Regions from separate parts of the Paucibacter soli genome, predicted to be linked through region 1. Evidence: predicted binding sites of a transcription regulator. Region 1 holds the regulator's gene; the other holds the start of a gene.
What was found. Region 1 encodes HrcA, which represses chaperone genes, less so after heat shock. Its sites were predicted from a motif close to TTAGCACTCNNNNNNNNNGAGTGCTAA; they were not measured.
Positions count from the first base shown of each region.

Region 2: a site for HrcA is predicted at 1,804-1,830, ahead of rpoH (RNA polymerase sigma factor RpoH). Genes of this name have one in related genera too.

Region 1 is NZ_JBBHJW010000003.1:14,432-18,527, reverse strand. Features, by position in the region: gene recN (DNA repair protein RecN) at 1-273, opposite strand, end outside; gene WG898_RS08170 (NAD kinase) at 273-1,148, opposite strand; gene hrcA (heat-inducible transcriptional repressor HrcA) at 1,218-2,237, shown strand; tRNA gene WG898_RS08160 (tRNA-Ile) at 2,297-2,373, shown strand; gene WG898_RS08155 (outer membrane lipoprotein) at 2,443-2,928, opposite strand; gene WG898_RS08150 (HNH endonuclease) at 3,033-3,590, opposite strand; gene WG898_RS08145 (TetR/AcrR family transcriptional regulator) at 3,817-4,096, shown strand, end outside.
Region 2 is NZ_JBBHJW010000001.1:23,157-27,252, reverse strand. Features, by position in the region: gene cyoE (heme o synthase) at 1-168, shown strand, start outside; gene WG898_RS00130 (SCO family protein) at 170-781, shown strand; gene rpoH (RNA polymerase sigma factor RpoH) at 829-1,752, opposite strand; gene WG898_RS00120 (chemotaxis protein CheW) at 1,918-2,424, opposite strand; gene WG898_RS00115 (CHASE domain-containing protein) at 2,532-4,096, opposite strand, start outside.

The sequences.
Region 1 (4,096 bases):
CAGCAGGCCATCGTCGTCGCCATCAAAGCCGGCCTCGCCGAGCCAGTCGTGCAGGGCGGCGGGGCGGTCGAACTCGGCCGTGATCTCGGCCCGCGCCGCGCCCTCGCGCACCACGCCGGCATCGCCGCGGCTGCCCAGCGCCAGCTGCAGGGCGTCGATCAGGATGGACTTGCCGGCGCCGGTCTCGCCGGTAAGCACCGCGAAGCCCGCGCCGAAGTCCAGCTCCAGTTCGGGCACGATGACGAAATCCCTGAGACTCAAGCGCCTGAGCATCAGCTCACTCCCTCGTACCAGCGCAGCTTGCGGCGCAGCGTGGCGTAATAGCTCCAGCCGGTGGGATGCAGGAAGCAGACCTTGTGCTTGGAGCGCCGCACGGTGATGCAGTCGCCGTGCAGCAGGCTGGCCAGGCTCTGCATATCGAAATTCACGCTGGCATCGCGGCCGGCGACGATCTCCAGCCGGATCTCGCCCAGGTCGGGTAGCACGATGGGGCGGTTGGAGAGCGTGTGCGAGGCGATCGGCACCAGCACCCAGCCGCCTATGCTGGGATGCAGGATGGGCCCGCCGGCCGAGAGCGAATAGGCGGTGGAGCCGGTGGGCGAGGCGACGATGATGCCGTCGGCGCGCAGATTGGCGACGAACTCGTCGCCCACGTCCACGCGCAGCTCCACCATCGAGGCGGTGGCGCCGCGGCTCACCACCACGTCGTTGAGGGCCAGGCCCTCGAAGATGATGCGCTCATCGCGCCAGACCGCGCCCTCCAGCATGGCGCGCTGCTCTTTTTCATAGGTGCCGGCCAGGATGGGCTCGAGCGCCTCGCGAAAGCGCTCGATCGAGATATCGGTGATGAAGCCGAGCCGGCCCTGGTTGATGCCCACCAGCGGGGTGCCATGTCTTGCCATCTCGCGGGCAAAGCCCAGCATGGTGCCGTCGCCGCCGACCACGATGGCCAGGTCGCATTCGCGGCCCAATTCATCGTTGGAGAGGGCGTCAAAAGCGGTGATGCCGGTGTTCAGCGCGGTCTCGCGCTCCAGCGAGACATCCAGGCCGAGGCCGGCCACGAACTCGGCAATCTCCTCAAGCACAGGGCGTATGCCCCTGGCCTGGTGCTTGCCCACTAACGCCACATGACGGAATCGCTTGGCCATGCGCAGAATTACACCACAGGGTTGCGAGCACTTGCGGGACCCGGCGGGCCTGTCCGTACAATGAAAGCCATGCTCGACGAGCGCTCCAAATCACTGCTGAAAACCCTGGTCGAACGCTATATCGCGGACGGTCAGCCCGTGGGTTCGCGCACGCTGTCCAAGGCATCGGGGCTGGAGCTCTCGCCCGCGACGATACGCAATGTGATGGCCGATCTGGAGGAGCTGGGCCTGATCGCCAGCCCGCACACCAGTGCCGGCCGCATTCCCACCGCGCGCGGCTACCGCCTCTTCGTCGACACCATGCTGACCGCGCAGCCGGCCCTGCTGGGCGCGGACGCGCGGCCGATCGAGACGCAGCTGCAGCCCGACCAGCCGCAGCGCGTGATCGCCAGCGCCGCGCATCTGCTGTCCAGCCTGTCGAGCTTTGTCGGCGTGGTGACCGCGCCGCGCAAGCCCAGCGTGTTCCACCATATCGAATTCCTGCGCCTGGGCGAGCGGCGCGTGCTGGTGATCATGGTGTCGCCCGACGGCGATGTGCAGAACCGCGTGATCTTCACCGCGCAGGACCTCAACCAGGCCGAGCTGGCCGAGGCCAGCAACCGCCTCAACGCCCATTACGCCGGCCTCACCCTGGAGGCGGTGCGCGAGCGCCTGAGGAGCGAAGTGGATGCGCTGAAGGGCGAGATCGGCGTGCTGATGAATACCGCCGTGCAGGTCGGCACCGAGGCGCTGGAGCATGAGGAAGAGCGCGTGGTGATTTCCGGCGAGCGCAACCTGCTCACCGTGCAGGATTTCAACAACGACATGGGCAGCCTGCGGCGCCTGTTCGAGATGTTCGAGCAGAAGACCCAGCTGATGCGCCTGCTCGACGTCTCCAGCCGTGCCGAAGGCGTGCGCATCTATATCGGTGGCGAGAGCCAGGTCGTGCCCTTCGAGGAACTCTCCATCGTCTCCGCGCCCTACGAGGTGGATGGCCAGCTGGTGGGCACCCTGGGCGTGATCGGCCCCACCCGCATGGCCTACGACCGCATGATCCAGATCGTCGACATCACCTCGCGCATGGTCAGCAACGCGCTGTCGCAGAAGTAGGGCCGAACTGCCCTATACAATCCGCGCTCCTGGCGCCGGCCAGGGCAGTTTCTTACTCAGGGCCGTTAGCTCAGTTGGTTAGAGCAGAGGACTCATAATCCTTTGGTCGCAGGTTCAAGTCCTGCACGGCCTACCAGACATCTCCCTCAGCAAACACAAAGGGCTTGGCGAATCTGCCAAGCCCTTCTTGCTTCTGAGCGGACGATCAGTGTGCGGGCGCAGGCGCCGGCGCCACAGCCGGCGCCCGCGTCACGCGCGTCTTGCCGCCGGTGGTCACCAGCACCACGGCGTCGCCGGCCATGATGGTTTCGCCGGCCTTGGCCTGCACCACCGAGCGACGCTCGCCATTGCGCAACTGCAGCAGGATCTCGACCGCTTCCTCGCGAGTGGCGTTGCGCTCGATAGCGTTGCCTATCACCGCACCGGCCACGGCGCCCAGCACGCCCACAACCTGGCCCTCGCGGCGACCACCGACGCTGGAGCCCGCCACTGCGCCGATCACACCGCCGGTAACGGCGCCGGCGCCGCTCTGGCTGCCGTCCACGGTCACGGGGTGGATCGATAGCACGGTGGCATCCTGCACCTGAGACATGCGCTGTGCGTCGCCGCGCTGCACCACGTCGGGGCTGGTGGTCGAGCAGGCGGCCAGGGCCGCCACGGCGGCGGCGGCGATCAGTTTCTTGATGGGCATGGTTCCTCCGGATAAGTCGTGGAAGCCCAACGTTGCCGCGGGCTTGGGCGTTGACCCGATTACACGTCTTTACCGGCGGCCATGACCGAGGTCATGGGACCTGTCTACGCATGCAGGCGGCTTGAGCGCGGCACGCTGGCGAGCAGGAACTCCATCTGGTCGGCCAGGATGCGGCGGCCGCGCAGAATCATGTCCTCGTGCAGGCTGGGCACATAGGGCAGGTAGAGCAGGCTCATATGGGCCTCCTCGGGCATGCGGTTGCCCTTGCGGCCGTTGCAGCTCTTGCAGGCGGTGATGCAGTTCATCCAGCTGTCGTAGCCGCCGCGCGAGCTGGGAACGATGTGCTCGCGGGTCAGGTCGTCGGGATGATGGCTGTGGCCGCAGTAGGCGCAGACGTAGCGGTCGCGCGCGAACAGCTTGGGATTGGAGAGGGCGGGCGCCTGGCGCCAGGCGCGCGAGGGCACGGCGCCGCGTACCGCGATGATGGGATGCACCTCGATGCGCGATTGCATGCCGGTGCGGCGCTGCAGGCCGCCGCGCAAGACATGGCAGGGGTCGCCCAGCGTCCAGGCCACGCCGTCGCTGGCATAGATCACGGCGGCTTCCTTGGTCGTGATCCAGGCTTGCGGTCTGCCCGAGATATCAAGTTGCAGCACATCCACAGCGTTGACCTCCTGCCCGCAGCGTACTGCATTAGTGCGCGCTAACTCAAGCCTTGCTCGCAGGGCCAGGCTCGGCGCGGCCGAATGGCCCATCAAACGTGCGGTTCTAGGCGGCTTCCCCTAGAACTTGCGACAAAACCCGGCTTGCCAGGCTTGGCTTTTGGGCAAAAATAGAACGACCGTTCGTTTTATTATGCAAGCTGCGCCAAAACCCCCAGGACCTGCCTTGACCGCTACGCCAGACCCCAGCACCCGCAACGCTGCTGCTGCAAAAGCAGTGGCGCCGCGCCGTGCCGTGCGTTCGCTGCAAAAGGGCCAGCAGACGCGCGCCGCGATTCTTGAGGCCGCGCTGGGCTTGGCCTCGCATATGGGCCTGGAGGGTCTGTCGATCGGCGCCCTGGCCGACGTCACCAAGATGAGCAAGTCGGGCGTGTTCGCCCACTTCGGTTCGCGCGAGGAACTGCAGATTGCGGTGGTGCGCGAGTATCACGCCAAGTTCGAGGAAG
Region 2 (4,096 bases), on a different contig from region 1:
GCCAGCGCGCTGGCCCTGGGTCTGGGCTTCTGTGCCTATGCCTTCAAGCTCTGGCGCCAGTATTCGGACGCGCTCGCGCGCGCCACCTTCCGCTTTTCCATCCTGCACCTGTCGCTGCTGTTCGCGGCGCTCTTGCTGGACCATTACCTGATGCCCTGGATCGCCTGAGATGCTACGCAACACCAAGAGAAGACTGTTCCTGGCGGCCCTCAGCGCGCTGACGCTGGCGGCCTGCGACCAGCTGGGCGGCGCTGCCAAGCCCGCCTTCCGCGGCGTGGACCTGAGCGGCGCCAGCTACGCGCGCCAGCTGAGCCTGCCCGACCAGGAAGGCAAGCCGCGTAGCCTGGCGGACTTCAAGGGCAAGGTGGTGGTGGTGTTCTTTGGCTACACCCAATGCCCCGATGTCTGCCCCACCACACTGGCCGAGCTGGCCCAGGTGAAGAAGTCGCTGGGCGCGGATGGGGACAAGGTGCAGGGCGTGTTCATCACCGTCGACCCCGAGCGCGACACGCCGGAACTGCTCAAGCCCTATATGACGAGCTTTGACCCCAGCTTCGTGGCCCTGCGCGGCAATGCCGAGCAGCTCAAGGAGACGGCACGCGAATTCAAGGTCTATTACGCCAAGGTGCCGGGCAAGACGCCCGAGAGCTACACCATGGACCACACGGCGGCCAGCTTCATCTTCGACACCCAGGGCAGGGTGCGCGTGTTCGCCCGCTACGGTGCCGGCGCCCAGGCCTTGGCCGACGACATCAAGCTGCTCTTGAACGAGCGCTCGTAAAGACAAAGGCCCCTCGCAAGGGGCCTTTTGCATGCTGCAGCAGTGGATCAGGCCGTCTCGGCCAGGGCCTTCTTCATCTTCTTCATCGCCGCCACCTCGATCTGGCGGATGCGCTCGGCGCTGACACCGTATTCGGCCGCCAGCTCATGCAGGGTCATGCCGCCGCTGCTGTCATCATTGACCTTGAGCCAGCGCTCTTCGACGATGCGGCGGCTGCGCTCGTCCAGCACCGCCAGGGCGCGCGAGATGCCGTCACCGGCCAGCGCGTCGCGCGAGCGGCCCTCCAGCACGCGCGTCGGCTCCTGGCTGTCGTCGGCCAGGTAGGCGATGGGGGCGAAGCTCTCGCCGTCGTCATCGGTCTGGGGCTCCAGGGCCACGTCGCCGCCCGCCATGCGGGTCTCCATCTCCAGCACTTCCTCGCGCTTGACCTTGAGCTCGCGGGCCACATGGTCCACCTGGGCCTCGGTGAGGGTGTTGCGATGGGCCTGGCCCTCGGCGGCGTTTTCCTCCTTCAGGCTGTGCTTCATCGAGCGCAGATTGAAGAACAGCTTGCGCTGCGCCTTGGTGGTGGCCACCTTGACCATGCGCCAGTTGCGCAGGATGTACTCGTGGATCTCGGCCTTGATCCAATGCATCGCGTACGACACCAGGCGCACGCCCTGCTCGGGGTCGTAGCGCTTGACGGCCTTCATCAGACCCACATTGCCCTCCTGGATCAGGTCGCCCTGGGGCAGGCCATAACCCATGTACTGGCGCGAGATCGACACCACCAGGCGCAGGTGCGAGAGCACCAGCCGTCCGGCGGCTTCCAGATCGCCATGCTCGCGCAGGCGGCGCGAGAAGGATTGCTCCTCCTCGGGGGTCAGCAGGGGCAGGCGGTTGACGGCGCTGATATAGGCATCCAGATTGCCCAGCGAGGGCAGCAGCGCCCAGGGGTCGCGTACCTGCAGTGCAGTGGCGTTGGACATCATGCTCATGGCGTTTTCACTTCTCCCAGCCGTTATGGCTCGATATTGGACATATTAGCACTCATGGCAAATGAGTGCTAATGGCTGAGAAAAAGTGAACTCACTAAGGTATTGCAGGACTTATGGCGAGGGTGTGCACTAACTTTCAGCGCCGCGACCGGTCGCCGATCAGTCAATCAGGCCGAAATCCGGGCTGCCCACCATGCTCTCGATGTCCAGCAGGATGAGCATGCGCTCGCCGACCTTGCCCAGGCCCGTGACGAAGCGGGTGTCGATGGCGGCGCTCACCTCCGGTGCCGGCTTGATGGCGTCGGCATCGAGTTCCAGCACGTCCGACACCGAGTCCACCACCACCCCGACCACGCGCGAGCAGACGTTCAAAACGATGGAGACGGTGAAGGCGTTGTACTCGGCCGGGCTGCCCAGGCGCAGGCGCAGGTCAACGATGGGCACGATCACGCCGCGCAGATTCACCACGCCCTTGACGAAAGCGGGCGCATTGGCAATGCGGGTGGGCGCCTCGTAGGAACGGATCTCCTGCACCTTCAGGATGTCGATGCCGTATTCCTCGGTGCCGATGCGGAAAGTCAGGAACTGCCGGCTGGCAAAGGACTTGCGATCGTCGGCGAGCGTCAGCGCTTGATTGGGGCGGGTGGCCAGTTCGGTTGTGCTCATGGGGCGAAGGCTTGGGATGGTTCGATGGTTGGACGCGCTGCCCGCTATTGTGCCAAGCCGGGCCGGCGGCGATGCGGCAAAAAGCCGCGCCGCTCCGGCCCTTGTGCTCAGGGCGCTGCGCCAGGCAGCTCGACCACAAAGCTGGCGCCCTGGCCCGCCGCGCTGCGCACCGTCAGGCTGCCCTGCATCGCTTCCACCAGGCGCTTGCAGATCACCAGGCCGATGCCGGTGCCCTCGGCCTGGCCGAGCTCACGCCCGAGCCGGTTGAAGGGCTGGAACAGCTGGGCCTGTTGCGCCTCGCTGAGACCCAGGCCGGTGTCGGTCACAGTAATCTCGACACGGCCATTGCCCAAGGCCTGGCTGCTTACCCGCACCTGACCCTGAGGGTGGTTGTACTTGATCGCGTTGCTGAGCAGATTGGTGAACACCTGCTTGAGGCGCGTGGCATCCGCATAAACCTGTTGCGCGTCGGCCGCCAGTGCCACGCTGTAGGCAATGCCGCGCCCGGCAGCGTCGGCCTCCAGCATGGACCAGCTCGATGCCAGCAAGGGTTGCAGCGCCTGCGGGGCCAGTTCGAGCTTGAGTGCACCGGTCTCGATGCGCGACCAGTCCAGGGTCTCGTTGATCAGCTCCAGCAGATGCCAGCCGGCCGCGCGACTCTGTGCCAGCCAGCCGCGCTGCTGCTCGCCCAGCTGCGTCTCGCCGCCAAGCTCCAGCAACTGGGTGTAGCCCAGGATGGCGTTGAGCGGAGTGCGCAACTCATGGCTGATGCGCGAGAGAAACTCGTTCTTGGCCTGGTTGGCCGCCTCGGCCGTGCCGCGGGCACGCTCCAGTTCGCGCAGCCTGAGCTGGTCGGTGACGTCTTCCACCACGCCCACCAGCCGGAACGGCTCGCCGCGCGCATCGCGCTGCATGCTCACCAGGGCGCGCACCTGCACGATCTGTCCGGACTTGGTGATGTAGCGCTTGTCGCGGCGATAGCTGTCGATCTCGCCGCGCAACAGGCTGCGACCCAGGCGCAGGTCCTCGGCGCGGTCGTCCGGATGGGTGATGGCGATGCTGGAGCGCTGCATCAGCTCCGCACTGCTGTAGCCCACCAGGCGGCAGAAATAGGGATTCACCTGCTGCGGCACGCCGCGCAGATCGGTGAACACCAGGCCCACCGCCGCGTGTTCGAAGATGTTGCGGAAGCGTTCCTCGCTGGCATGCAGGGCCTCGGCCGCGCGTTCGCGTTCCTGCACCTCGCGGCGCAACTCGGCGGTGCGCTCGGTCACCAGGTCGGCGATGCGCCTGGCGCGACCGGTCACGGTCAGCAACAGAGCGCCCAGCAGGGCCGTGCTGATCAGACCGACCACGGCGAACAGCAGGCTGCCCATGCCGTCGTGGCTGGGCATGGGGCCGGCGGCCCAGGCACGCAGTTCCCAGGCCCGGCCGGAGAACTGCAGCTTGTGCACGCGGCTCAGGCGCGGCAGCGTCTGCGCCGCGCAGCCGGGCTTGCCGGCCAGCAGGGGCCGGGCGGTATGTGGATCGGTATCCACCAGGCAGAAGGCCAGGTAGGGTGCGCTGGCACGCATCACGGTGTCGAGCAACTGGTCGGGACGGAGCGTCGCGAAAACCATGCCGCGCAAGGCTTGCTGGCGCAGCGCCTCATCTGCCGGTTCGCCCGCGTAGA